Linked DNA regions of Anaerobacillus alkaliphilus. The protein of the gene in region 2 interacts with the protein of the main gene of each other region in a pairwise test. Links are inferred from orthologs where the notes say so. Each region holds a gene or a part of one and is shown on either strand. Other genes may lie near its edges.

Region 1 (15,125 bases), on a different replicon or contig from region 2:
GATCAACGAAAATAATACCACGATCTTCTACTTGCATAATTCCATATTGAGACGCTTTGCCATTCTCCATTGAAACAAGAACACCTTGACGTCTACCACCTACTCTACCTTCAATCATTGGTTGGTAGTTTTCAAACGTGTGGTTAATAATTCCATACCCTCTTGTTTGTGTCATGAATTCAGTAGAATATCCAATAAGACCACGGGCAGGAACAAGGAATTCTAAACGAACTGAACCTGAACCATTGTTAACCATATTTAGCATTTCACCTTTACGTTCCCCAATCGATTCCATGATAGCACCTGTATACTCTTCAGGAACATCAATTAATACACGCTCAACTGGTTCAGAACGAACACCGTCAATTTCTTTTACAATTACTTCAGGTTTTGAAACCTGTATTTCGTAACCTTCACGTCTCATATTCTCAATTAAGATAGATAAATGTAACTCACCACGACCTGAAACAACCCAAGCCTCAGGAGAATCAGTATCATCTACACGTAAACTAACATCAGTCTGTAATTGAGCACGTAGACGTTCTTCAATTTTCCTACTTGTTACGTACTTACCCTCTCGTCCAGCAAATGGGCTATTATTTACCGAGAATGTCATCTGTAGTGTTGGTTCATCAATACGCAAAATTGGTAGTGGCTCTTGAGCATCAATTGGACAAACTGTTTCACCGACATTAATTTCTTCCATACCAGAAACAGCAATAATATCTCCTGATACCGCTTCTTCAATTTCTACTCGCTTTAACCCGAGGAAACCAAATAGTTTTGTTACTCTGTACTGTTTCACAGATCCATCAAGCTTCATTAAAGCTACAGGTTGTCCTACTTTAATACTACCACGGAAAACACGACCAATCCCAACTCTTCCTAAATAGTCGTTGTAATCCAACATTGTTACTTGAAACTGAAGTGCTTCCTCACTATTATCTATTGGTGCTGGGATATGTTCGAGGATAGCTGAAAATAGATCATTCATATTTTCTTGTTGCTTAGCTGGATCAGAATCAGTGCTTGCAGTTCCATTAATTGCCGATGCAAATACGACAGGGAATTCTAATTGCTCTTCATCTGCTCCTAAATCAATTAACAAATCAACAACCTCATCGACTACTTCTAATGGTCTAGCTGACGGCTTGTCAATTTTGTTTACAACTACAATCGGTTTTAAATTCTGTTCTAATGCCTTTTTAAGAACAAAACGTGTTTGTGGCATACAGCCCTCGTAAGAGTCAACTACGAGTAAAACACCGTCTACCATCTTCATGATACGTTCAACTTCTCCACCAAAATCTGCGTGTCCAGGAGTATCTAGGATGTTAATACGTGTTTCACCGTATTGAATAGCAGTATTTTTAGCTAAGATTGTAATTCCTCTTTCTTTTTCTAAATCATTTGAGTCCATTGCTCTTTCTTGAACTTGCTCATTTGTTCGAAACGTTCCTGACTGGTGTAACAACTGGTCAACTAGAGTTGTTTTACCATGGTCAACGTGGGCAATAATCGCGATGTTTCGAATATTTTCTCGTTGCTTCATCTATGTGTCTCTCCTTAAAGGTAAAATATTTGTCCGAAATTGTTCACAACTGCTCTATTATAGCACAATTTTTAAAAAGGAATACTATTTTTACAATCTTATCTGCCAAAACAGAAAATAATTTGATTTTTGATGAAATACTTGTACACTAGAACTTAGGAGGGATTAACTTGAAAAAAGACCAAATTACCTTTTTATTATTATCTATTTTAACAACCTGTGCCATAATTGGAGTAGGCATTTCCATTTCCCTACAAAGTATCTTAGTATTTAGCTTATCCATTTTAACTGCTACCATATGTTGTGGATTTGGGTTTTCCTTAAGAAAGAAATTACGTTCTCAATCAAACTAAATAGAAACGCAATCAAGGGATGATTTCATCCCTTTTTATTTAAAAAATCATTTTGTAATTCTTGATATAGACCATTCTTAGCAACACAGAGAGAACTATTGTTTAAAAGATCTAGTTCCTTGCCATCTATCGTAGAAATCACAGCACCTACTTCTTTAATTAATATAGCTCCAGCAGCAAAGTCCCATGGCGAAAGGTTTAAACTAATATAACCGTCTATTCGATTAGCTGCTACAGAAGCCATTTCAATTGCAGCAGCTCCGTAAGCCCGAGTTCCACGACATTTACTTACTAAATCCTTTAATCGTTCATCTTTTAAAATCCAACCTGAATTTAACGCTATTAAGGCTTCACTTACTTTTGCCTCTTTAAGCATCGGCAATTGAACACCATTTAGGTAGGCCCCTTTATTTTCGAGTGCTAAATACAGTTCATCTGCCATAACATCGTAGATAATCCCTACTTTCCCTACTCCATCTTCATAAATTCCAACAGAAATAGCAAAATGCCGTTGTTGATGAACAAAGTTTGTAGTTCCATCTATAGGATCTATTATCCATACTGTTCCATCAAGTGTATTTAAATCTTTACCTGTACCTTCTTCACCCAAGATATAGTGCTTTGGAAACTCATTTGTAATTTGTTCACAGAAAAAGGCTTCAATTTTCCGGTCCATCTCTGTCACTAAATCATTGGGGTTGGATTTATATTCTACGATGAGCTCTGTTTGAAGTGAATGTTTAATTAACTGAGCAGCTTCTCTAACTATATTTTCTGCCTTATTCGCAATGAAATCCCAATCGTTGTTGCTCATTTTTTTCGTCTCCTTTGTCATCTATTGTTTCTCTATTATGACATAAACAAAGGGCGTTTATAAAGAAAACCGATCATCTATGATAAACCGTTACATCAAAAAAAGAATGATACATTAGCCTAAATAACCTAATTAGTATCATTCTTTTTACTATTACATTTTTCTGTTAAACTTCTAATCGGATCAACTCTAAACGGAATTTCTCGAGCTTTTTTTTACATTCAGCAATTTTTTTGTAGTCTCGAGCAACTAAAGCATCGTGTAGTGTCGCCAACTCATAATCAATCTCCAAGCGTAAAACAGCGATTCTTTTTTCGCCATCAGTCCTCTTAAACGTTTGAACAACTTGTTCCATGGTAACCTACACTCCTTTTTTGTATAGTATCTATTGACCTACTTAAGATTTTCATACAAGACTTGAGGAGACAAGATTTTACCGAATATTCTGATTTTATTAACTTTGCTTATTATAGCATATGTATAAGGACCCTAGAATGTTTCCACTAAAACGTCTCTTTCAGAAAAATATTTAGAAGATATTCTACCATTTGAGTATTTTAAGAAGTTCCCCCTTCAACTACTTAGTACCACCTAAAACCAATGACTAAACTAAATAATTAACCCTTTACTCATCCAGCGTTAATTTATGACATTCTTTATAGTTATGGTAAAATAGTTTTAAATAATTTCTGAGAGGAATTGATTATCATGTTTACTGGATTTAAACAAGAAGATTTTGATACCTTTTCACTTGAAGGCTTAGAAGAACGCATGGGAGCTATTCAAGGTAGAATCCAGCCTAAATTTAAGGAAATTGGTGAAGTTCTAAGTGGTGATTTGTCCGCAGTAAGTGGAAATGAAATGTATTTACATATTGCAAAACACGCACGTAGAACAGTAAACCCACCCAAGGATACTTGGCTAGCCATTTGTCATGATAAAAGAGGGTACAAAAAACACCCTCATTTTCAAGTTGGCTTATTCGATGACCACGTATTTATCTGGTTTGCCCTTATCTATGAAGCTCCAAATAAAACTAGCATAGCCCAAAACTTCTTAAATAATCTTGATGAAGTTTACGAAGTCATCCCAAAGGATTTTGTCATATCTTTAGATCATATGAAGAAAGATGCCTTTCAAGTAAAGGAATTGGATAAACAAGAATTTGAAAATATGCTGGTTCGTTTCCGTGATGTAAAAAAAGCAGAATTCTTAGTCGGCCGTCATATAGCCTCAGATGATCCAATTCTAAAGAGTGGTGATCAATTCCTTCAATTAGCGAGAAGCACTATGGAAACATTAATGCCGCTGTATAAAGCTTCTTTCTAACTTATTGAAAAATGAAAATAAAGCTCGGTCTAGCGCCCGAGCTTTATTTTCGTTTTAGCAGATTCTTTATTTAAGGCTTCTTTTACTACGTTGTAACAAATGTAATTGGACTGTTCATCAAATTCTCTAAAAAGCTGTTTTTCTTCACTTTTACTTGGAACGATTACTTTGAAACGTTTGTACAAATCTAGCATCCGAGCTTTATCAATGCCTTTTCCGTAAGCTTCTTCTATTCCTTGAAAAAACTGAACTACATCAATTACCTCTTCTTTTGTCCAGTCAAGAGATATTGGAATGTTTATATCCATAATTTGTCTCCTTGCATTCGGTTATTTAATAATTTAATAAGGCTGTTTTCGCAAAGTTTGTTGCTTTCGTAAAAATCCCAAAAGCCGGCTTTTTACACAAATTACTATGAATTCACCACTAATTTAGTAAGGAATGCTCTTTTCTCACATAATTTATTGGCTGATATCTTCATCTAGGGTATTTTTTCGATAATTTTAGGATAGAAAAGCCACAATGTATACGAAAAGAGCCTTTAATAAAAATTGTTCCATTTGGTTTGGATGGTGCTTGCTTGGCTCAACATTCTTTCAAACAACTCAGAGACTGTTGGGATATCATGAATTAACCCAACGACTTGTCCAGCCCAACCGAAACCTTCTTCAGGACATCCTTCATAAATATATTTTTTATTTGCTTCTCCACTAATATACGGTTTTAATAGTTCAAAGGTAGCTCCCTGCTTTTCCAAAGACAGAATTTGCTCTGTCCAACAATTTTTTAAGGCGCGGGCTGGGGCACCTATACTACGCTTTATAACAACCGTATCACTTTCTGTTAAATCAACTAACATATTTTTATACAAATCATGCGCATGAATGCATTCTTGCGTCGCTACAAAGCGTGTACCCATTTCCACACCTTCTGCACCTAAAGCTAGAGCAGCCATTAGACCTCTACCATCACCAATCCCACCTGAAGCTATCACAGGGATTGAGACTGCATCAACCACTTGAGGAATCAAAACAAGTGTGCTAACATCGTGTCTACCAAGATGACCCCCACCTTCTTGTCCAACAACCATGACAGCATCTGCCCCAAGTTCTTCTGCTTTCTCTGCTTGTCTTCTCGCTGCCACTAAGACTAGTTTCTTTACATCTACCCCTTTTAATCGGTCAAAAATAGGAGCTGGATTTCCTCCGGTCATTGATATTACCTGTACCTGTTCTTCCAAAGCTACTTCTAGCAAATGTTCAAATGGTCTACCGTGTTGTCCAATCGCAAAATTGACCCCAAAAGGCTTATTAGTTTTTTCTTTTACTTTTCGAATTTCTAATTTAAGGTCCTCAGGTGTTTTTAATGACATAGCTGTTATTTGACCTAGCCCCCCTGCATTACTAACAGCTGCAGCAAGGTCAGAATACGCTAAGTATGCAAGTCCACCTTGAATAATTGGGTACTTTATTTTTAACAATTTGGTTACTCTAGTTTCCAATTTATTTCCCCCTATTCGTATAAGTATACAAACTTTCTATTAATAATTTCCATACAAATGAAGAAAACTCCTTTTAAGAGGATATACTAGATATTTTTTACTTTGAATTTTTATTCGAATTTGATATACTCATTTTGTTTTGATAAAGCTATTTCGTAAAGGTTGTTGTTTTTCAGATAAGCAGCTTAGTCATTGAACAAAGTTTGGCGGGCATCTTTTCTAACCTCTAAACTGATTAATCAACAAAATACTCAATTATAAACGATACATTTTGTTGTAATCGCCACAAAGTTTACGAAAAGAGCCTTTGGTAATTAATTATTATAAAATTTTGTATCGGGTAATATCCGTTTCAAATATACTTTTAACTTATGAGGTGAATTAACTATTATGTCTCAACAAAAAACACCGTTATTCACTGGATTACTTGAACATGCAAAGAAAAATCCAGTACAATTTCATATCCCTGGTCATAAAAAAGGAACAGGAATGGACCCAGAGTTTCGTAGCTTTATAGGAGATAATGCTTTATCAATTGATTTAATCAATATTGGTCCTTTAGATGATCTTCATCATCCTCATGGGATGATAAAGGAGGCCCAACAGTTAGCGGCAGAAGCTTTCGGTGCTGATCATACGTTCTTTTCAGTTCAAGGTACTAGTGGCGCAATCATGACAATGATTATGAGCGTTTGTGGACCTGGCGACAAAATCATCGTTCCAAGAAATGTTCATAAATCAATTATGTCTGCAATTATTTTTTCTGGAGCAACACCTATTTTTATTCACCCAGTAATAGACCCTAACCTAGGAATTTCTCATGGCATAACGATAGAGGCAGTTGAAAAAGCTTTAAGTTCACATCCGGATGCAAAAGGATTACTAGTGATTAATCCTACGTATTTTGGTATTTCTGCTAACCTACAAAGAATTGTTGAAATTGCACACAGTTATGATATTCCAGTACTTGTAGATGAAGCTCATGGAGTTCATATTCATTTTCATGATGAACTACCAATGTCTGCGATGCAGGCAGGTGCAGACATGGCTGCCACAAGCGTACATAAACTGGGCGGTTCAATGACACAAAGCTCCGTATTGAATGTAAGAGGGAACTTGGTCTCACCCAAAAGAGTTCAGTCTATCATCAGTATGTTAACGACAACTTCAACTTCTTATTTACTTCTTGCCTCTCTTGACGTAGCAAGGAAACAGTTAGCTACGAAGGGTTATGATTTAATTGATCGAACAATTAAGTTAGCTAATGAGACAAGAGATCATATCAATGAAATTGAAGGTATTTACTGTGTCGGTCCTGAGATATTAGGATCAAAGGCAACCTATGATTTTGACCCAACTAAAATGATTATTTCTGTAAAAGACTTAGGCATTACCGGATATGAAGTTGAGGTCTGGTTACGAGAAAATTATAATATTGAAGTCGAGCTCTCTGACCTATACAACATCCTTTGTATTGTCTCTATTGGCGATAACATAGAAACTACCGGGCTTTTAATTGAGGCGTTAAAGAAACTCTCAAATAAGTTTATGGCCAAGTCAGAACGCGCAAAGCGAAATGAAATATTAGTGCATGTACCTGACATTCCAACTTTAGCTCTTTCTCCACGCGATGCTTTTTACGCGGAAACCGAGGTCATTCCATTTAAAGAATCAGCAGGGCGTATTATTGCTGAGTTCGTTATGGTGTACCCACCAGGTATTCCTATTTTTATACCTGGAGAAATCATTACTGAAGAAAATATTACGTACATTCAAGAAAATATCGATGTAGGCCTTCCTGTTCAAGGTCCTGAAGATGAAACATTTACATCTATTCGAGTAATTAAAGAAAGAAAAGCAATTAGTTAGGTCAGGCAATTGTGACATACTAATCAAGTACAAAGTGTTGGGTTCCTTGGTAGCACTTATAACAAAGAAGGTAGACAATAATTATTGTCTACCTTTTAATTTATAGCTAACTTAATTTATTTTTTAGATTGTTTATTTTTACAGTTTTCGCAGCAAGTTCCATACAGTGTCGAAACCTTCTCAGCTTCAAAATGTTCAATTACTTTCCCACAATTTTGACAAACGATAACACCCATTCAGTCCACCCCTTCAAAGTTTTTGTAAGCGTTTTAATATCGTTATACTAATAATAATATGACACAATTGTTCTGTCAAGGATAAATTGTATAACACATTTATAAAAAGTAAACACAAAAAAAGAGCCAAATCTTTGGATCTGCACTCTTTTTATCATAGAATTTAATATTGATTTTCAAAGCTCATTGTTGGTAACTTGCTGGTGAAAAATATAGCAAGGTCCTTAGCTTCGTTGTCACATTTAATTTGAAAAACCTTCTTAACATGTTCCCAATTTTCCGCTTCTTCAGCACATATTAACGTTGAACGACCGGTTTGCATACAGACTACTAGAGGCTTTCCAAAGAACATATTTGTATAAACGATTCCAAAATCATACCGGGCATTTTCAGTAGTAAAGCCAATAAATTGTACCTTTACATCTTCTTGCTCATCATAAAGTCTTTCAAATAAGTTCATCTACAAGGCCTCCTTTTTAAGTTTTCTGAATTTTATTATAACTAAAATAATTATAATAGTCAACCAGAAAATCATTTAAGGATAAAATTAATTCGAGTTGGATTGTCCTATTAAAACCTTATGAAACTTAGGTTTTAAATTGAAGTATTTATAAAATCAATAAAACTTAATTCTCATTTAGATACTATTATTATCAATTAAAAACTAAGGTAGTGTCTTCCTTTTTCACCAATAAACTTAGATATTTCTTCAAGAAATATTATATCCTCTTCTGTAACATCGTATCTAGCATCTTGACATTCAGCTAATAAAATACCCTTCAAATGGTGTCCATCGTAAAATGGAGCATAGGCCAAGGTTTTACCTTGACTTTTATGTATCGTTACCTCACCCCTGATACTACATATACTAAACATCCCATCCCCATATTTTACTACCTTTGGTTCTGAGAGATTTCCATACCCAATAAAATGACTAAAATACCCGTTACTGCAATTATAAATAGCCACGCCAAATTGATGCGGAAGAAGATTGCCCATTGTATTGATAATTCCAATATAGAAATCATTACACGTAGATACACGATCTGCAATCATCCCAACCTCAAGTCGCAATTCATCAAGTTTGTCAGATTTATTCACCTATATCCCTCCAAATGAGTAAAGCGCAAGGCGCTCGATGCTTTGAGTTCACTAAAATTAGTAGCCTAATCTTGTAATTCTTACAATATATAGCCTAACAAGAATAGCATAGAAGGATTGCGAATGCTGTCAATTTATGTCTGATTGCTAGAATTAATTTCTGACCCTTGTTTCATAAAGAACTATTCACCAAATACAGATTGTAGGATTATTTTTACTTCTTCTAGCGAAAATGGCTTCCAAAAAAGTTCTCCATAAATTAGAATATCTTGGTGCAAGTGTAGCTGAGTCCCATCTTTCTTAACAGCACCACTTGTACCTGAATTACCAACATATCCAATTACTGTTGAACTATTAACAACGTCACCCACTTTAATATCTTCGGGAATCGAGTCAAGATGAGCAAAACGATTCATGACGCCTTTATCATATTGAACCCAAACTTGCCTTCCGCGCAAACGATCAAAAATATATTCAGGGGTTTCTCCTAGCTTCACTGTTAAGTGTAAATCTTGATTTCTATTTTCTTGAGATACATATTCCTGATAGTCATGGTCAGCTCGAACAATAACCCCTTCAGCCATAGCATATACCGGTGTTGTAGTAGATATATGTTGTCCTGAAGCATACGCGTACCAATCAATACCTTCATGGTAGCCATTTCGGTATGCCCGCTTTGCCCCAGGAAGATGATTCGGAATTGTACTGACCTTTGCTCCTTCGATTGGTTTTGTTAAAAATCCTAAATAGTCTATCATTGAGTTTACAGTCCATTCCTCCTCCTCAATTAAATTAAAATAGGAAGAATTAGTTACTAAAGCTGACTCGTCCCACTCATAAAAAACATCACCTTCACTACCGTACCTAATATCAAGACCCAAAACTATTCTCAAGAAGTTTAATGGTAAGTAGATATTCTCCTCAACAACAAATAACTCAATATTATTTATAGGTAAGTAAACTCCATTCTTTTCTATCACAGGTACTCCATAAATGAACTTATAGATGTCCTCGCCAATCTCTATTTTTAAAGTACGGTGAATGGGGTCATACTGATATTCACCATTAAGAGATTTTACAAAATCAGGCACATTAATAACTCTTTCTTCACCAATCGTAGCTAAACTTATTCTTTTTAATTCATCTTTTTTTTCTAGCTGATAACCATAATAATTTTCCTTTGTAGCTTTTGTTTCTTGTTGTTCTAAATGTTGTCGTGCCCCACAAGCAGACATGATTAAGAAACTGCTTAGGAGTATTAGAAGCCACTTCATCTATTTCACCCTTTTAAACAATGCTAGTCACTATTTTGGCCATTTGATTACAAACCTAAACATAAACGGTCTGGTGCTTTCCTAAAAGCTCAACCAAAAAAAATACACCAACCAAAGTTAGTGTAGTTGGTGTATTACTTTATTTCCTTGGGGTTAACAAAATCATATCCCTTTTCCTGTAAACCTCTAATAATTAGTGGTAAAGCTTCTAGTGTCCATAAATGATCGTGCATTAGTAGGTTTGCTCCTGGTCTTAATAAGTTTGTATTAACCATTATTTCTGCTAAAGCATCTTTTTCCATATAATCCTTTTCGAAATCATACCCATAGGTCCAGTTCATCCATTGCATCGACTCTTCTTTGACCACTTGTTTTGAGGTATCTGTATTTACACCAAATGGGGCTCGAAAAAAACGAGGTCTTGTGCCTGTTATATCCTCAATTAGATCATTGAGTTCAATAATTTCTTGGCGCTGTTGTTCATCTGACAACTTTCTTAAATTCGGATGGGTCATTGTATGATTTCCAATTTCAAAACCTAAATCATGGATGTTTTTTAATTTAGCTTTCCCTTCTTCACTTTGAATGAAATGGCCATTAACAAAAAAGATCGCATTAATATTCTTTTCATGTAATAATTTTGCCATTTCTACAGAATAACGATTTGGCGCATCATCAATTGTTAGTAGTACCACCCGGTCACTCTCGGACTCTTTCAAGGGTTTAACAGTGTGGTCACTTTCTAATATATATCGGGCACTAGCTTCAATAACGTCATTGGCTCCTGTTTCATTTACTTCGATTTCATCAACTGTCACTTCTTCAATTATGATTTCTATCTCAGGTTGAACAACTTCACTTGTTTTCTCACCTTCTTGATTCTGGTTAGTTTCCGTAACGCAAGCAGATAGTATGAACACCATAGAAAGTAGTAAATATGCATTTTTTAACTTTTTCATCTTTCACCCCGATATTTAGCCTTTTCTAATACTTCTTCTATTATATTTTATAGATATTAACATAACCATACATAACCGTGAGTATAAAAATTAAAATTGTATATTTTACCAAAACCTACAAATACTATTACTACTAGAGATCAAAAGGTGAATTAAAATGAATCCATTTAAGTTTGTCGGTCGTAGAATTATCAAAACTGGTATTGCAGTTTTTATAACTGCATTAATTTGCTCGAAACTTGGTTTACCTGTAATTTTTGCTGTAATCACTGCCATTGTTACAACTGAACCTACCGCAGCAGACTCATTAAAAAGGGGCATTATCCGATTACCTGCTGCAGCAGTAGGTGCTGGGTTTGCTTTACTCTTTGATTTAATCCTTGGTCAAGGTGCACTAACCTTTGCTCTTGTTAGCATGCTCACTATTCTTTTATGTCACCATCTTAAACTAGATAACGGTACATTAGTTGCCACCCTTACTGCAGTTGCAATGATTCCTGGCGCCAACGAAGGAATTATTACAGAATTTCTGTTTAGACTTTCAGGTACTTCATTAGGAATTATTATTTCAACATTAGTAAACTTTGCTGTATTACCTCCAAGATTTGGACCGCTGCTCGTAAGTAAGGTAAATGAACTCTTTGAAAATACCGCCTTGCATTCAGAAGAATTGATTTCAGCTATCTCAAAGTCAACAAGCGCTAACGTCAATAGTAGTTTTAGAAAGCTACATCAAGATTTAGAGAAAGCTTTTCAATTGTGCCAATACCAAGAAGACGAATGGCAATATCGAAAGCGCGATGAACTTGAAGATAGATCCTTTCAATTTTTACAAAGAAAACTAACTAAATTGCAGAAATTAATCTCTCATGTTGGAAACCTGAGCTATGTTAACTTAAATGCTGGATTATCTTCCGCTGAAAAGAAACTACTTATGTCGTCAGCACAATTAATTACTCAATACTGTACAGAAAGTACAATTAAAAATGATCAACAACTGTCAGAATATAAGGAAGATATCTTTCATTTATTAAAAAAAGAAATTCAATCTAACTCAAATTACGGTCAAAAAGAAACCTTATTTTATGAACTACTTGGCATCCTTGACTGTTTATCCCAGTTACAAAAAGCAACTGAAGAAGAACGAGTGTTTTCAGAAAACAATAAGAATTACCCAGCATATATATTTGCAGAAAAAGTTCAATATGATTAACAGAGGAATTTAAGAGATTGTAATTTTTCAATTATGTAACAGTTTCATTACGAACAGAAAAATCACTGTTTTCCATGGTAAACTAAACTTGAATGTGAACTATTACCTATGGGAAAAGGAAGTGAATGGCGTTGTGTTAAGAATAAAATTAGCTATTTCTTTAATCCCTTTCTTCCTATTATTGTCGAGCTGTTCTCAAAATGAAGAAGTTATGACAAACTACCCTTTTTTACAAAAAAAAGATGAGAATATTACTTTGCTCTTTTCAGATGACCTTTTTCTTCATGCAGAAGGAAATTATTACGATGCACTGTTAGACGTTAAACGAAGATATCCTGAAAAAATACGTTCATTTAACATCATTCATTCTTCTGACAGAGATTTAGTCAGGCACTATGAAATTCAAGAGTATCCAACATTATTAGTTATACATAATAACTACATAACCATTCGTGTAGAAGGAAGTTTAAATAAAAGTGACATCTTAGAAGCGCTAGAAGAAGCATTAATAAAATAAGGCTGTTTTCGCAAAGTTTGTTGCTTTCGTAAAAATCCCAAAAACCGGATTTTTACACAAATTACTAAGATTTTGCCGCAAATTTTGTAAGTACTGCTCTTTTCTTACATAATTTATTGGCTGATATCTTCATCTAGGGTATTTTTTCAATTAATTTAGGATAAAAAAGCCACAATGTTTACGAGAAGAGCCTAAAATAAAAAAGAGACTGATTAAGTTCAGTCTCTTTTTATTTTATTTAACGATATGAATAGGCATACCAATAGCAACTTCAGCAGTTTCCATCGTAATTTCACCTAGTGATGGATGCGCATGGATTGTCATAGCGATATCTTCAGCAGTCATTCCTGCTTCAATCGCCACACAAGCTTCTGAAATCATATCAGATGCGTTAGTCCCAGCAATTTGAACACCAAGTACTAAGCCATCTTCTTTTCTAGTTACCATTTTCATAAATCCATCAGTTTCATCTAATGATAATGCACGACCATTAGCTGCAAATGGGAATTTAGATACGATAACATCATAACCAGCATCTTTAGCTTCAGCTTCTGTTAGACCCACAGAGGCAAGCTCTGGACCTGAGAAGACAACCGCTGGGATTGCCAAGTAATCCACTTCAGCCGGATGCCCTGAAATTACCTCAGCAGCGACTTTGCCCTCATATGATGCTTTATGAGCAAGTGCTGGACCTTCAACAATATCACCAATGGCAAATATACCTTTGATATTAGTTTTGCATTGCTTATCAACTTTTACTAAGCCACGGTCTGTCATTTCAATACCTACTTGTTCTAAACCTAGATCCTCAGTATTTGGACGACGACCTACAGTAACTAATACATAATCAGCCTCAAACGTCTGTGTTTCACCATTAATTTCTGCTGTAACTTTTACACCGTCAGCTGTTTCTTCAACACCTTGAGCTAAAGCTTTTGTGAAAATTTCAGCACCATTTTTCTTTAGACGCTTTGTTACTAACTGACTCATTTGTTTTTCGAAACCAGGAAGTACTTGAGCTCCGCCTTCTAAGATTGTTACATGTGTACCCAGATTTGAGTAAGCAGAACCAAGTTCTACACCGATATAGCCGCCACCAATAACAACCATTTTCTTAGGAACTTCTTTCAAAGCTAGTGCTCCAGTAGAAGAAATAACACGCTCAGTCCATTTAAATGCCGGCAGTTCAATAGGTCTTGACCCTGTAGCAATAATACAATTGTTGAACTTGTAAGTTTGAGAAGACTTATCATCCATAATACGAACTGTACTCTCATCAACAAAGTACGCTTCACCTTTAACAATGTCAACCTTGTTTCCTTTTAATAACGCTTCAACGCCACCCGTTAATTTATTAACGACAGACGCTTTCCACTTTTGCACTTTTGAGAAGTCTAAAGAAACATTACCTACAGTAATTCCGATATCTTCAGAATTTGTTGCATCATGATACTTGTGACCTGCTGAAATTAAAGCCTTTGATGGAATACATCCAACATTTAAACAAACTCCACCTAGGTTTTCTTTCTCGACAATCGTTACCTTTTGCCCTAACTGAGCTGCACGAATAGCTGCAACATATCCCCCAGGACCCGCTCCAATAATAAGTGTGTCTACCTCTACCGCAAAATCTCCTACTACCATTTTCTACGCCTCCATGACTAGTAATTGTGGATCGTTCAGTAAGCGTTTAATATGATTCAACGCATTTTGTGCAGTTGCCCCATCAATTAGTCTGTGATCAAAACTTAATGACAGCGCAAGCACAGGTGCAACGACAATTTCACCATTTAATACTACAGGTTTTTCTGCAATCCGTCCAATTCCAAGAATAGCAACTTCTGGATGATTAATTACAGGCGTGAACCATTGCCCTCCAGCTGAACCGATGTTTGTAATTGTACAAGAACCACCCTTCATTTTATCAGGCGATAATTTACCTTCACGAGCACTTGTTGCTAGTTCATTGATTTCAGCTGAGATTTTAAAGATTGATTTGCGGTCTGCATCTTTTACCACAGGAACAAGTAAACCTTTCTCTGTGTCAGCTGCAATACCTATATTAAAGTAGTGCTTATAAACTACTTCTTCATTTACATCATCAATTGAAGCATTTAATGTTGGGTATTCTCTTAGAGCAGATGTTAGGGCCTTCACTACATAAGGTAAATATGTTAACTTAATCCCTTTTTGTGCTGCAACATCCTTGAACTTTTTACGGTGTAACACTAATTCAGTTACATCCACTTCATCCATTAATGTTACGTGTGGAGCCGTGTGCTTAGAATTTACCATCGCATTTGAAATGGCTCTACGGATACCACTCATCTTCTCGCGAGTTTCTAGCTCACCATGAACTGCTTCATATGGTTTCACTGCTTTTTTCTCTGCAGCCGAACGTCCCTGT
Region 2 (15,157 bases):
TTGTATTTGGTAGTCTTATAACACAGCTTCCTCTTGGAATGCTTAGTGATAAAATTGGTCGAAAAAAAGTATTACTATCCGTACTTTCACTTGGTTTTCTTTCATTTTTAACGATGGCATTTGTAGAGTCATCAATGACCGCATTACTTATTTGTTTTATTGTTGCTGGTATGTTTTTAGGCTCTCTCTTCTCATTAGGAATTGCCTATCTAGCAGACTTAATACCAAGTTCATTAATTCCTACAGGGAATGTCATGGTTTCAATCTGCTTTGCGTTAGGTAGTATTGCCGGACCAGTGGTTGGTGGAATTTTTATTGATCTATTTGAAAGTGGTAGTATCTTTTATTCAATTAGTGGGATGTTGTTCATCGTTCTAATGGCAGGTGTTTTCTTTACTCAGAAAGAATCAGTAGAAAGCGTTACTACTCTAAAGAAAAATGCAATCTAATAGTCTAGTAATGTAAATAGCCCTCACAAAAGATGTGAGGGCTATCGTATATTGTTTTAGAATTAAAGTTTAGTAACGTTAGCCGCTTGAGGTCCACGGTTACCTTCGACAACCTCAAAAGAAACTTCTTGGCCTTCTTCTAAAGATTTGAAACCATCACCTTGGATAGCAGAGAAGTGAACGAATACATCGTTTCCACCATCAACTTCGATAAAACCGAAACCTTTTTCAGCGTTAAACCATTTTACTTTACCGTTTTGCATGTAAATTGCCTCCTAATTTCGTGCCTTGACACATGTAAATTTCCACTCTATCAAAATATGGTAGAGTTACTAAAGCTTTGCTTTAGATATTATTTATACTAGCATAGCTATTTTTAAAATGCAAAATATTTAGTTATATTGCTTTTATTTCTTTGTAGATCATATCTTTTTGATCACTATCAGGAACAGTTTTTCGAAGAATACTTTTAATAGGAAGATCAAGTTCCATCTCCAATAAATTTAGGTAGTTTGCCTGTCCAATGATATGCACGTGTTGCCAGTTATTCAAAGCAGCTGCTTGCTCTATAGTAGGTAAGAGGCTGCGCATCCAACGTTGCTGATTAGCTACCAATCGATCCTGAAAATGATCTCGATGATTAGCGCCCGTTGCTTGTCTTTCTGATGCAGACATTCCTTCGAACATTCTCCAATCATCTGTATATGCTTCAAAGTAGAATTGGTTGATAGTCTCTAACTCTCCTAATTCAGAGTGCATAAGTAATAATTCATCTTCATTTGCAATAACTACACCGCTAGTTTCATAGGTCCTTTGTAACTGTTTTAATTGGTCAATGTGGGGTTTATCCTCCCAAAAAAACTCAGTCTTAACTGGAACCTGTAGAAAATGAACGGAAAACAGCTTGTCTTGGTTTGATGCAAAAATAATGACACTTTTTTGCAAATCGGTTACCGAATCATTCATCATCTTTTCAACAGTCTTCCTTGATTTTTTATATTTCCTTAGCTCATACTCGTTGCCACTCAAACTAATATATTCTTCTAACCTTTTCAAACCATTCTTCAATTTTATTTTCCAAGAGCCATTCTGACATTCTGCTCGATCGGTATTTAAATAAATGGTTAACACCTTTTCTTTTGCTTCTAATTCCTCTAATTCTTTAATTACGTTTCGTAAAGCCATTAATAATCCCCCTTAATGTTTGGATTACTATTGTTTAACCGTATATGGCTTCTTACAAACGTGTTTTTTATAAAGGCTGTTTTCGCAAAGTTTTTTGCTTTCGTAAAAATCCCAAAGCCGGATTTTTACACAAATTACTAAGAATTCACTACTAATTTAGTAAGTACTGCTCTTTTCTTACATAATTTATTGGCTGATATCTTCATCTAGGGTAATTTTCCGATTATTTTAGGATAAAAAGCCACAATGTTTACGAAAAGAGCCTTTATAAAAAAGATCCCAATAGGAACCAAAATTCCTATTAGGAATTAGATGTTACGCTAATTCTTTGCTTTTATTTTTCGTTACTAACTTAACAATTGCACGAGCAACATCATCACTTAACTCAAGGTGAGATGTAAAACCTACACAAGAACAATTCATTTCTCCAAGGATGTATTTGTCATTACCATGTTCATCTGTATCTAAAATAAAGTCTGCCGTCCAAATTAATGGCAAATCATAATCACCTAAAATTCCGATAATCATTGGTAACTTTTCTTTAAAAAGTTTTATTAAAACCGGCCAATCGGCTGGCGTATCATAGCGGTATTTAGCTCCAGAAAATAATGTAGCTGAAAAAGCATCGGCATCTTCTGCTGGCTTTTTATGAACAACATTAACTGGTTGATCATTAATCATTAATATTCGAATTTCTCCTTCAACAATTCTTGGTAAAAACTTCATATCCACAAGCATTCCATTTTCCCCTTCAATGTATTGCTCACAGAAATTCATAAATTCACCTAATTGAAAGTTATAAACTTGGTTATCCTTTGCTTCTGTGCATTTTACTTGCGCGGTAAACAAAGCACCATTAATGTCAACTTCTTCTTTATTAACTAATTCTACTCGCCAAATTCCCTCACCCGTTGAACCACGATTTTGCTTTAATACACGTTCTCCTTTAGCTAGATGTTTGGGAAAGTTCTCAATAAAATCAGTCATGTTGTAATAGGCAAAAGTATCGGTTGGAACTAAGCTTGTGTCACGAAGCTTCACAAGAACATCCTTAGCGCCATAACTCATCATTACTTCAGGGCGTTCTAGTCCAACTACCCCCCGGTTTGTCAGTTGGCGGAGCATTTCAAAATAGCTCGATTCATCATCTAAATTACCTGGATTGATTCTGCTAATATAAGCATCTGCTTCAGCTGCGATATGCTCAATTAACTCCTTTTTCTTAGCTTCTGTATAAAAAATGACCTCTGCTGTCCACCCTACCGCCTTTAATGAGTTAACGATAGGCATTGTATCTGGCCTTAGTCCATCAGTACCCTTATCATTGCCGCCCTCTACTTCTAAGAAAATGACATGCTTTTTCATTCAAGCACCACCGATCCAAGATAGTTAAAACCCCTCTTACCTATCTTTTTTTATATTGTGAGCCTGTTAAAGATTTAATAAAAAAGAAGGCAACCACGGCTGTGATTACCTTCCAAAACCATACTCACATTACTGCCTATTCAAAACGGATGTTCTAGGGCCGTATCGGTTTTTATCTGCTGGAAACACCTCTTTCATTGGTATCTTCTAATGATGAATTACCATGTTCAAGGCTACCACACCTCTCAATTGAGATGAACGCTTTTAAAAACATATTAACTTTCCTTACATCTTCTTGAATGATTGGCTAGTGACTACAGTTTTTTCGAAAAGGAGCAACCCCCTCTTCGCTACTTATCATGTGCAGAAAAGGAAAAGCTTATTCATCCTTTTTTTCTTCTTGTTGAGGTAGTGGTGTCTCATATTTTTGTTTACACGTCTCATACATAGTAACCAAGTGGTCCTTCGTGTCTTGTACTGTTAAGATCATTTGAGCAGAACTATCTTTCAAGTGCTTAATATTACTGGAAAGAGCTTTTAAATCGTTGTTCGTGTCATCAATAGCCCTCGTTACTTTATCGCTAGTTGTTTTCAACTGATCAATTATTTCACTCCGGTTTTCATTAACAAATTTCAAAATATCTGTCGTCTTTTCATAACAACTATTGATACAGGAACTAAGATTTTTTTTAGACCTTAGCGCTACAACAATCGATCCAACTACCCCACCAATAACGGCACTTCGAATAATAAGTTTTTTTCTACTCTCTTCCAAACTCCCCATCCCCTTAATTAAGATTGTACTTATATTTTAACAATATTTAGCACAACTAGTACAACCTTTTAATCAAGGAATTTATAACATTATGAATGAATGATCACTCATATCTTGTGATAAAAAATAAAACCATTCTTTTTCACAGTTGCTAGCTCTCCTCTAGACTGCAACAAATCTAAGTGCCCGATAATCTCTGACATAGTTAACGTCGGTTCTTTCTGATAAACATGAGGGAAATATTGTTTGCACAGCTCAAAGCTTGTTATACCCTCTTCAGGAATCATGTTTCTTAAACGTCTAGCTTTTTCCTCTTGCTCTTCGAAACGCCCTTGCAATAACCCCTGTAAATCTTCTACCGGCTTTCCATGACCTGAATACACTATATCAACATGTAAATCTAAACATTTTTGCAAAGCATTACGATACTGAACCAAAGTTAGCGGTCTACTCTCTTCCTCACTATACGGGGGTTCTAATATCGCATTTGAGGAAATATGAGCAATAATATGGTCTCCACCAATTAATATTCGGTCTTCCTCATGATATAAAGAGATATGACTTTGAGCATGACCTGGGGTTTCAATGACTTTCCATCCTGAAAGCCCATTAATCGTGTCGCCTTCCTTGACATACTCATCTAAGCCTCTAGTGCCTGTAAATGATAGAAAATACTGGTTTGCTTTTACCATCTTGTCAATCAGTTCAACTGGGACACTATGCTCTTTAAAAAAGCTATAAAAATAACCTTCAATAAATGAGATAAATTCGGGATCTTTTCTCAACCATTTATCACTTTTCTCATGACCGATCACTTTAGCGTGAGGGAAAAGTGACTCGACTAACCCAACATGATCAGGATGATGATGTGTCAATATAATTTGGTCAACATCTGAAGGTAAGTACCCAAGACTCTTAAGGGAACGCTCTAACTCCTCTTTTGCCTCTACTGTGTTTGGACCTGTATCGACTAATGTTACTAGATCGCCTTTTATGATATAGATATTTACTGGGCCAACTAAAAATGGCGTAGGTAAAATAATCTTCTCGATCGTTTTGGCTTGCGAGATCATCTTATCAAACTCCTCCTCTTATCATATAACTATATTTTACAATAACATTGTAGAAATTGTTAGTATTTTCTAAAAATAAAAAAGGCTTAACCTTTGTTAAGCCCTTACCAGCCGTTTTAATTGTATGCTTCAGTAAGAAAGACATCTGTATCCAGTTTTTCAAACCCGGTACTAACAGGTTTTTTAAGTTCCCTTAGTTCTTTGCTGAGATGCTCAATCTTTCTTTCCATTTCTTCAAGAACCTTTACATCGATAGTTACTGTCATACGTAGTCCTCCTCATTAAGTATTAGCCCGAAGGCTTTAATTCATTAAATTGTTTTACTTATGTGAATATTCTAATAAATTAATACTGATTTGTAAACAACAATTTAACGCTGTAAACGATTACAATTATGTCTTTTTTGTGAACAAATATAACAAGGTGATTTACAACTGTGGATAAATATGTTTATAACTTCATGTAAAATACAAGTTAATGTTAATAACTTTTATTGAAGCTTGTCCTACCTAGTTATTTTTTGTGGATAAAATTGTGTATATGTCACAACTTACCCACACCCACTAAAACAAATGTTGCCAGGAAAAGATCACTTACTCCTGGCAGATTTTTTTATGAGTATTCTATTGGATAGTAAGAAGGTACCAATTGAAAATCGTATCCTCTTTTTTCATCAGAATTTCTAATTAAAAGGTGGTTAATCATTGAGAGATGACGCATTTCATCTTGAATGAATTCATTCATTTTTTCACGTAGATCAGCGTAAGGGGATAATTGTCTGATTTTCTTATAAATTGCTATAATATCTAGTTTTTGTGCAAAAATGTCTTGAATCCCTTTTTCATATGATTCAGGAATTTCAAACGTTGGTGCATCTCCACCTGCCTGTTGACCTGTTAACGTAAAGTAAATCTTTTTAAATTCTTCAATATGATCTCGTTCATCCTTAAGCATTGATTGCAGATACATGGACGCTCGTTTTGTGGGTGCAACTACTGTTAAATAATCAAACGTAAGCTCAGTTATAGCCTCAAATCTTACTACATCGGTCATTAACTTGAGTATCTTTGAATTACCATGAAAAGAATCTTGGCGATAGTTATTAAAATACATATAATCACACTCCGCTCTTAGACTACTACACATTTTTCTTATACAATATGTATCTTTTTATAATAGGTGATTATAAAAATATTTACTGATAATTCGAATTATTGTAACAAATAGACCTCCAAATGTAAGCGTTTATCCTTTATAATAAAAGTGTCAAATACATTAAAAGGAACGATGCAAAATGAGAAAGACATTCAGTAAGTCATTCGAGGAATTAGTAGCGGAAAATAAAAAGCAGCTTTTGAACGATCCTGACGCACTTAGAAAAATTGAGCGTAAGCTAGAAAATAAGCAAGTCGATTATTCTAAAAAAATTAATTAAACGTTTATTTAATTTTGATAAGTAAGAAAAAAGCCCACTGAATGGTGGGCTTTTAGTATTACTCGTACTTCTTTAGAATTGATTGTAGCTTTAAAGCTAAACCTAACTCACCTTTTATTTTTAGTTTTCCGCTCATATAAGCCACTGTTGGGTTAAGCTTACCAGCGATAAGTTTTAATAAATTTTGATCTGATAATTGTAATGTACAATTAGGATCTTCTTGTACTTCATTGAAAACTTGTACTTTCTCATCTCTAATAATTACTTGGTACGTACCTTCCTCATCACCACTTAGATCAAATTGATAGGCTACATTAACACCTTGTATCCCTTCTGAATGGTCATTCATTTTTTGTGCAAGCTGAAGTAACGTTTCTTTTACTGTCATGGGATTGCCCTCCTAAAAATACAAACTTATATTAATATAATTACATCATAACATGAAATTACAGATTTGTTTTTGAATTTTTCTAAAAAATGAAATATTTAATAAAACACCTTAAGACCGACACGGTCTTAAGGCAAGGAATTTTATTGTTTTAGTTCACTTTCAATAATTGCGTGTACTTCTGATGCAAGAGTCTTGATGTCTTTTTCTAAATAGTCCGTGGGCTGAAGCGCAGGTAATATCGTCACTGAAACTTCCGCAGGTTTTATGATGTTTTTATTTTGCTCCATAATTTTAAATGATCCCTTAATGGCAATCGGAATAATTGGAACCTCCGCTTTCTGTGCTAATTTAAAACTACCTGCTTTAAAGAGGTTCATCTTCATCCCTTTACTTCTCGTTCCCTCTGGGAAAATCACGATTGAAGTGCCCTGTTTAATGTTTTCCGCTCCCTGGTTAATTGCATGTATTGCTTGGCGGCGATCCTTACGGTCAAGAAAAACACAATTCATATAAACCATCCAATCACGCACAATTGGTAGTTTTTTCACTTCAATTTTTGAAATAAAGCCAATTGGTCTTTCTAAATAACCAAGTAAAATTGGAATATCAAAATTTCCTTGATGGTTACTGACAATAACAAATGAACCTTGCTTAGGCAAATTTTCTTTACCTTTGATCTCAATTACTGAGCCAGTTAACTTCACAAGTTGTTTCGCCCAGTTGCTAGACGTTTTAAAAACTAACTGCTCCATCTCTTCTTTTCTACCAGCTTTTTGCAATTTTTTCACCTTCAATAAAGAAGGGTATGTAATAAAAAGATGATACCAGAAATAAACAAACCAAATAACCGTTCTAATCATACCGAACCTCCAAAAAATCTATTAACTCTACTATTATACTAGTTTGAAGAGTTTTTTAAAGAAAAAAATGGTCGGTATCTTTAGAAAAGATACCGACCAAGGCCATTATATCTTTGTATTACTCTTTTTTGCTAGAAGAGCACCTTTACTTAACGGTTCCGTTGAGAACTCATGATCAGGAGACACTCCCATTGGATTTACACTTGGCTCTCCCATAACCGCGTTATCTCGCTTTCCTTTTGTAGGCCTTGGCTTTCTTGCCATAAAAGATCACCTCCTATAGGTTGGACACCTTTTCTGTGCCAGACATACATAACTTTCCCTCTATAAGCGATGATTATTATTTTTGTTTTATAAAATTGAAACTAAATTGCAATCTGATTTAACTGTTGAAGGTTGTGTACCAATCAATATTACTTTGCAAATAATCCAGTTCAGTTAATAGCAAAAAAGGGCCAACCGCAGTGGTTGACCCTTACTTTTATTATCCAAGGAATAATGATTCTGGATCTTCTAATAACTCTTTTACTTTTACAAGGAAGCCTACAGCTTCTTTACCGTCGATAATACGGTGGTCATAAGAAAGAGCTAAGTACATCATTGGACGATTTTCAAAGCGCTCATCATCAATTGCAACTGGTCTCATTTGGATTTTATGCATTCCTAAGATACCTACTTGAGGAGCATTAAGGATTGGTGTTGACCATAAAGATCCAAACACACCCCCGTTTGTAATCGTGAATGTACCACCTTGAAGATCATCCAGCTTAAGTTTGTTATCTCTAGCTTTTTTCGCAAGGTCACCGATCTCGCGCTCGATTTCAGCGAAACCTAAGCGATCAGCATCTCTTACAACTGGAACCACTAAGCCTTCATCAGTTGATACGGCAACACCGATGTCATAGAACTTTTTCAGAACGATCTCGTCGCCTTGAATTTCCGCATTTACTAATGGGAATTTTTTCAACGCAATGATTACCGCTTTTGTAAAGAATGACATAAAGCCTAACTTTACACCATTTTGATCAAAGAATTGATCTTTGCGACGTTTACGTAGATCTAGTAACGCTGACATATCAACTTCATTATATGTTGTTAACATTGCAGCAGTTTGTTGTGCTTCAACTAGACGCTTTGCAATCGTTTGACGACGACGTGACATTTTAATTCTTTCTGTCGGTTTGGCAAATGAACCAGCGCTCGCCTTAGGAGCCTCAGGTGCTGGTTTTGCAGCTGGTGCAGGCGTTGGTGCTGGAGCATTCTGATATGCTGCTACGTCTTGCTTTCTAACTCTACCAAGCGGGTCATTTGTAGCCACTTCGTTTAAGTTGATACCTTTTTCACGAGCAAGCTTTCTAGCAGATGGGAATGCTAAAGTTCTTTCACCTTTCGTATCTTCTTCTACGACTGGTTGTTCTTCTTTCGCTTCAACTACTTTTTCTACTTTCGCTTCTGCTTGTGGTGCAGGTGTAGCAGCAGCTTCAACACCTTCAACAATATAAGCGATTACTTCACCAACTTCAACTGTATCACCTGGTTGTTTTAGTACTTCTTTTAAGATCCCTGAAGTTTCAGCATTGATTTCTACATTTACCTTATCTGTTTCTAACTCAACAATGTAATCCCCGGCATTAACTCTGTCTCCTGGTTGTTTTAACCATGCAGCAATTGTTCCTTCTGTTACTGATTCTGCAAGTTGGGGAACGATAATTTCGATCATCCCTGATGCCCTCCCTTTAACGTTTCCGCTATAATTCGTTTTTGTTCTACTTTATGAGCTGTCGGATCTCCTTCAGCTGGACTTGAACGGTAAGGTCTACCGACGTACTTAATTTTTAGATGTTCAGGGGCAACAGAGCGAATTTTTAAATTCATATATGACCATGCTCCCATATTTTGCGGTTCTTCTTGTACCCAAACTACTTCTTCAAGCGCTGGGAAACGTAACATGACTTCTTTCACTTTTTCTTTCGGGAATGGATATAACTCTTCCACTCTCACAATATGAAGCCAATCTGTATTTTCAGTTTGCTCCATCACTGCCTCTTGTAGGTCGATAGCAATTTTACCTGAACATAAAACAAGGCGTTTTACCGCTTCCGGTTTAGATGAGATCGTGTCTTCTACAATTGGGTTGAACTTTCCTTCTGCTAATTCAATAGCAGTTGAAGCTGTTAGTCGATGACGCAGTAAGCTCTTCGGTGTCATCAATACAAGCGGACGTACATATTCTTTTCCAAGTGTAGCTGCTTGTCTTCTGAGCATGTGGAAGTATTGAGCTGAGCTCGTTAAGTTACCAACCGTCCAGTTATTTTCTGCAGCTAATTGTAAGAAGCGTTCTAAACGAGCACTTGAGTGTTCTGGTCCTTGACCTTCAAATCCGTGTGGTAATAATAATACTAAACCAGATTTCTGCGACCACTTAGCTCTACCTGCAGCAATAAATTGATCAAACATAACTTGGGCACCGTTAGCGAAGTCTCCATATTGAGCTTCCCATAAAACGAGTGACTCTTGAGCTGTTACATTGTATCCGTAATCAAATCCAACAACTGCCATTTCAGATAATGGGCTATTATGAACAGCAAATGATGCTTTACTTGTACTTAACTGATGAAGTGGTGAGAACTTCTTACCAGTTTTATAATCATTTAAGACTACATGTCTTTGAGCAAACGTTCCACGTTCAGAATCTTGCCCTGTTAATCTGATCGGTGTTCCATCATGTAAGATTGTTGCAAAAGCAAGCGTCTCTGCTTGACCCCAATCAATCTTACCTTCGTCACCCATAGCCGCTTTACGTCGTGTTAAGATGTTTTCTAGTTTTGGGAAAACATAAAACTCATCAGGCCATTTTAATAATTCCTCATTTATATCAATAAGTATTTCTTTCGACACTTTTGTTTCAATGTGATCAAACGGGAATTTTACATTTCCAGAACGCTCACTAGAAGCAATCTTTTCAACGCCCAGCTTTTTAACAGTTTCATAACTTTGCTGTAACCTTTGCTTTGCTTCTTGCTCATACTGATTAAAGTCTTCTGTAATAATTCCGTCTTTAATTAATGAATTCTTATAAAGCGTTTTTACCGTTGGGTGTTGTCGAATAAATTCGTACATTTGCGGCTGAGTAGTTGCTGGCTCATCCATTTCGTTATGACCGTAACGGCGATATCCAATTAAATCAATAATAAAGTCTTGTTTAAACTTTTTACGATACTCAAACGCAAACAAAATCGCCGATAGACAAGCTTCAGGGTCATCAGCATTTACATGGATAATCGGCACTTCAAATCCTTTTGCTAAATCACTAGCATATAACGTAGATCTTGAGTCACCGCTATTTGTTGTGAAACCGATATTATTATTTGCAATTATATGAATACTACCGCCAATTGAGTATCCAGTTAAGCGGCTTAAATTTAATGTTTCGGCTACAATCCCTTGTCCTGGGAAAGCTGCGTCACCGTGTATGATAATTGAATACGCACTATTAGTATCCTGAACAGGATATCCCTTTGTTGATCGATTATCTTGAACAGCTCGAGTGTATCCTTGAACGATAGGCGCAACAAATTCAAGGTGACTAGGATTATTCGCTAATGACACCTTGGCTCTTTTCTGAATATCTAAATCTGCACCCAGATGGTATTTTACATCTCCAGTCCAACCAAAGTTGATACCAGTAGATCCTTCTGAAGGAACAAGTTCTTTATTTGGAGCTTGTTGGAATTCTGCAAAGATCTTTTCATATGGCTTGTTTAAAACGTGAGCTAAAACACTCAATCTACCACGATGAGCCATACCAATCATTACATTTTTTACACCGTCTTCAACAGATTGTCTAATTACTTCCTGTAACATTGGGATAAGTGTGTCTAATCCTTCTACAGAAAAACGTTTTTGTCCAACAAACGTACGTTGTAGGAAGTTTTCGAACTCTTCTACTTCAATCAAGCTTTTTAGAAGGTTCTTTTTGCGATCTTCTGGTAGGCTATGATACATTGCTCCCTTTTCAATTTGTTCAGTTAACCATTGGTTTTGGTCATCTTTATGAACATGGCTTAACTCAAAACCTAGTGTCTTTGTATAACAATCTTTTAAATAAAGATATGCATCATAGGCGTTTTCTAAATAAATTGGTGCAACGTTACAAATGACATTTGCAGGTAACTTTTCTAAATCTGATCTTGTTAGCTGAAAATCTGCTAAATTTAAATCCTGTCTTTTTGAATCTGTCTTAATTGGATTTAAATTAGCATAAAGATGCCCAAAATTACGGATATGGTCCGCTAATTTCGTAGCTGAGACTACTTTCATTAAATCCGATGTACTCATTGAACCAGTAGGTGTTGCTTGTTCCTCATTCCTAGTGATAGGAGGACCCCACTTCTCAAATAAGTTTCTAAGTTCCTCGTCTACCTGGTTAGGATCTTCTCTAAATAGATCGTAAACATCCATTAGGTAGGCTAAATTAGGACCAGAAAAGCTTTGCCAAGGATCTTCGTTGCTATCAAATAATCTTCCCATCCAACAAACCCTCCAAATAATTATACATACACTTATTCCTTGCTCATTTCATAACAAATCATTACATTATAATAATTTATAACACATTTACAACATTACCATAGTGTTTAGAATTTTTCAAAAGGAAAACGCTTAAATTGGCAAAAAAGGAAAAGTCAATCCCTACTTATGTAAGGATTGACTTTTATTTGATATTTAAACACCTTTAAATGCATTTCTGTAAATTTGAGCAAGCTCTGTCACTAATGGAAGTTTAGGATTTGCTGTAGTACATTGATCCTCAAATGCACGATCTGCTAATTGATCTACTCTACTATCAAAATCCTTCTTCTTAACACCGCAAGCTTCAATGCTCATAGGAATATCCAATTCTTTGGCTAACTTAATAATGGCTTGAATTAGGCTTTCTACACCTTCTTCAGTTGTACTTGCTGGTAAACCTAGCATTCTAGCAATCTCTGCATAGCGCTCATCGGCAATGTAGTGCTCGTATTTAGGGAAAGCTGTAAATTTCTTAGGTTTTGTAGCATTGTAACGAATAACATGTGGCATTAAGATCGTATTGGCACGACCGTGAGCGATATGGAATTCCGCTCCTAATTTGTGTGCTAAGCTATGATTAATACCTAAGAATGCATTGGCAAATGCCATACCAGCAATTGTTGACGCGTTATGCATTTTTTCACGGGCTACTTCATCATTTCCGTTACGGTATGCAGTTGGTAAGTGTTTGAATACTAGTTGTATAGCTTTCAACGCTAGACCATCAGTATAGTCGTTAGCCATTACTGAAACGTACGCTTCAATCGCATGAGTTAATACGTCCATACCTGTATCAGCTGTCACACCTTTTGGTACAGTCATAACAAATTGCGGATCAATAATTGCTACGTCTGGAGTTAACTCATAATCTGCTAATGGGTACTTTGTATTATTTGCTCTGTCAGTAATAACTGAGAAAGAAGTAACTTCAGATCCCGTGCCTGATGTTGTTGGGATCGCTACAAATTGAGCTTTTTGACCTAACTTAGGATATTTAACGACACGCTTACGAATGTCTAAGAACTTTTGCTTTAAGCCATGGAAGTCTGCATCTGGGTGCTCATAGAATACCCACATACCTTTAGCTGCGTCCATTGCTGAACCACCACCAAGAGCGATGATGCAATCTGGTTGGAAGTTGTGCATCATTTCTGCACCAGCCATAACTGTTTCGATTGATGGATCTGGTTCAACATTTGAGAAGATTTCACAATGCACATAGTCAGCTCGTTGTCTTAGGTAATATAGTACTTTATCAACATAACCTAATTTCACCATGAATGGGTCTGTAACAATTAAAGCTTTTGTGATATTTGGCATTTTTGCTAAATATTGAGTTGAATGCTTTTCAAAGAAGATCTTTGGTGGAACTTTAAACCATTGCATATTCACATTCCTTCTCGCAAGACGCTTGATATTTAATAAATGAACAGTACTTACGTTTTGAGAAACTGAGTTTTTACCATAAGAACCACAACCTAAAGTTAATGACGGTAAAAACGCATTGTAGATGTCACCAATAGCCCCTTGAGAAGACGGTGCGTTAGCAATAATACGGCAAGCTCTCATTCGAATACCATACTGAGTTAGAACTTCTTCGTTGTTAGAGTGAATAACTGCAGAGTGTCCTAAACCACCGAACTCTAACATTTCTTCAGCACGTTTGAAACCTTCTTCTGTGCTGTTTACTTTGTAGCAAGCTAATACTGGACTTAATTTTTCTCTAGAAAGCGGGTGATCCGGTCCTACTCCAGTTAACTCAGCAACAAGGATTTTAGTAAATTCAGGCACATTTACTCCTGCTTTTTTTGCAATTTCAAATGCTGGCTTCCCTACGATATCTGGATTCACAGCGCAAGACTGCTCGTTAATTACTAGCTTTTCTACTTTTTTCTTCTCTTCTTCGTTTAAGAAGTAGCAGTTGTTCGCAATCATTTCATTTTTAACTTCTTCGTAAATCTCTTTATCAACAATTACCGCTTGCTCAGAAGCACAAATCATTCCATTATCGAACGATTTAGATAAGATTAAGTCGTTAACTGAACGTTTCACAGACGCTGTTTTTTCAATGTAGCATGGTACGTTACCTGGGCCTACACCTAACGCAGGTTTACCTGTGCTATATGCTGACTTAACCATACCTGCTCCACCTGTTGCAAGTACTAATGCAGTTCCTGGATGGTTCATTAATTGTTGTGTCGCATCAATGGATGGAGCATCAATCCATTGTACACAATGCTCTGGTGCTCCAGCTTTTATTGCTGCATCACGAACAATACGGGCAGCTTCACTACTACATTTTTGGGCAGATGGATGAAAAGCAAAGATGATTGGATTTCTAGTTTTAACAGCGATTATTGCTTTAAACATTGTTGTAGATGTAGGATTTGTTACAGGAGTTACCCCTGCTACTACCCCTACAGGCTCTGCAATTTCAATGACACCACTATGTTCATTATCACTAATGACACCCACAGTTTTATCGTATTTAATATTGTGGTACACATATTCAGTAGCAAACATATTCTTAATGATTTTGTCTTCATATACGCCACGACCTGTTTCTTCCACAGCAAGCTTAGCTAACGGCATGTGTTGGTCTAGTCCAGCAAGAGCCATTTCTTTTACAATTCGATCAATAGTTTCTTGATCAAGTTGTAGGAATGCATCTAAAGCCTTTTTCCCATTTTCAACTAACGTGTTAATCATTTTTGAAACATCATCTTGTTTTTTTATCTCTTTTTCAATTACTGCCATTTTAACGGCCTCCCCGCAAAGTTTGTGAAGTGTTGAACATAGTCTATTAAAAATTTTTTATTCGCAAACCGGATTTCTTTGTATTTTTGTAATTGAGATATCCTTATACATTTTAGAATTTTCCTTAATGATACATACGTAATTTACTGTCCAGATATATGAAGGAATTTCTTTCCCGTCCTCAAACATCATCGCATCAAATTCGTCTCCAACAAGTTCTTCAAACATTTGTTGTGAATATGTTTCAGTATCTGTAGAGAAGTCTTTCCATTCGCATAAGATCATTTAGCTCAAC

Evidence for each region.
Region 1: the proteins of odhB (region 2) and lpdA interact in binary tests that used the Escherichia coli proteins (3 or more experiments, as listed by UniProt). The link is inferred for Anaerobacillus alkaliphilus from one-to-one orthologs.

Annotation. Positions count from the first base shown.
Region 1 is NZ_QOUX01000046.1:467,037-482,161, forward strand. What follows is about bases 12,158-15,125. They hold lpdA (dihydrolipoyl dehydrogenase), read right to left. Parts: upstream 14,363-15,125; coding sequence 12,953-14,362; downstream 12,158-12,952. Other genes in these bases: DS745_RS17540 (FUSC family protein), read left to right, coding at 12,158-12,201; DS745_RS17545 (hypothetical protein), read left to right, coding at 12,335-12,718; DS745_RS17555 (dihydrolipoamide acetyltransferase family protein), read right to left, coding at 14,366-15,125. Also shown: translational GTPase TypA, read right to left, coding at 1-1,552; DS745_RS17480 (DUF5325 family protein), read left to right, coding at 1,723-1,905; DS745_RS17485 (inositol monophosphatase family protein), read right to left, coding at 1,931-2,719; DS745_RS17490 (hypothetical protein), read right to left, coding at 2,886-3,074; DS745_RS17495 (YktB family protein), read left to right, coding at 3,425-4,048; DS745_RS17500 (UPF0223 family protein), read right to left, coding at 4,078-4,356; DS745_RS17505 (NAD(P)H-dependent flavin oxidoreductase), read right to left, coding at 4,590-5,549; DS745_RS17510 (aminotransferase class I/II-fold pyridoxal phosphate-dependent enzyme), read left to right, coding at 5,940-7,418; DS745_RS17515 (GapA-binding peptide SR1P), read right to left, coding at 7,535-7,654; DS745_RS17520 (DUF3055 domain-containing protein), read right to left, coding at 7,818-8,114; DS745_RS17525 (hypothetical protein), read right to left, coding at 8,312-8,755; DS745_RS17530 (M23 family metallopeptidase), read right to left, coding at 8,938-10,029; DS745_RS17535 (polysaccharide deacetylase family protein), read right to left, coding at 10,164-10,988; more of DS745_RS17540, read left to right, coding at 11,146-12,157. UniProt on the Escherichia coli protein: Lipoamide dehydrogenase is a component of the glycine cleavage system as well as of the alpha-ketoacid dehydrogenase complexes.
Region 2 is NZ_QOUX01000039.1:111,438-126,594, reverse strand. The notes cover bases 7,136-10,135. They hold odhB (2-oxoglutarate dehydrogenase complex dihydrolipoyllysine-residue succinyltransferase), read right to left. Parts: upstream 9,254-10,135; coding sequence 8,018-9,253; downstream 7,136-8,017. Other genes in these bases: DS745_RS12280 (2-oxoglutarate dehydrogenase E1 component), read right to left, coding at 9,250-10,135; DS745_RS12290 (small, acid-soluble spore protein L), read right to left, coding at 7,639-7,797; DS745_RS12295 (lysophospholipid acyltransferase family protein), read right to left, coding at 7,136-7,533. Outside these bases: DS745_RS12340 (MFS transporter), read left to right, coding at 1-449; cold-shock protein CspD, read right to left, coding at 512-712; DS745_RS12330 (VLRF1 family aeRF1-type release factor), read right to left, coding at 846-1,634; DS745_RS12325 (Cj0069 family protein), read right to left, coding at 1,950-2,999; DS745_RS12320 (hypothetical protein), read right to left, coding at 3,379-3,774; DS745_RS12315 (MBL fold metallo-hydrolase), read right to left, coding at 3,882-4,847; DS745_RS24915 (hypothetical protein), read right to left, coding at 4,964-5,113; DS745_RS12310 (ferritin-like domain-containing protein), read right to left, coding at 5,460-5,960; DS745_RS12305 (FbpB family small basic protein), read left to right, coding at 6,142-6,282; DS745_RS12300 (SCP2 sterol-binding domain-containing protein), read right to left, coding at 6,341-6,670; more of DS745_RS12295, read right to left, coding at 6,814-7,135; more of DS745_RS12280, read right to left, coding at 10,136-12,063; adhE (bifunctional acetaldehyde-CoA/alcohol dehydrogenase), read right to left, coding at 12,259-14,862; DS745_RS12270 (hypothetical protein), read right to left, coding at 14,920-15,147. UniProt on the Escherichia coli protein: E2 component of the 2-oxoglutarate dehydrogenase (OGDH) complex which catalyzes the second step in the conversion of 2-oxoglutarate to succinyl-CoA and CO(2).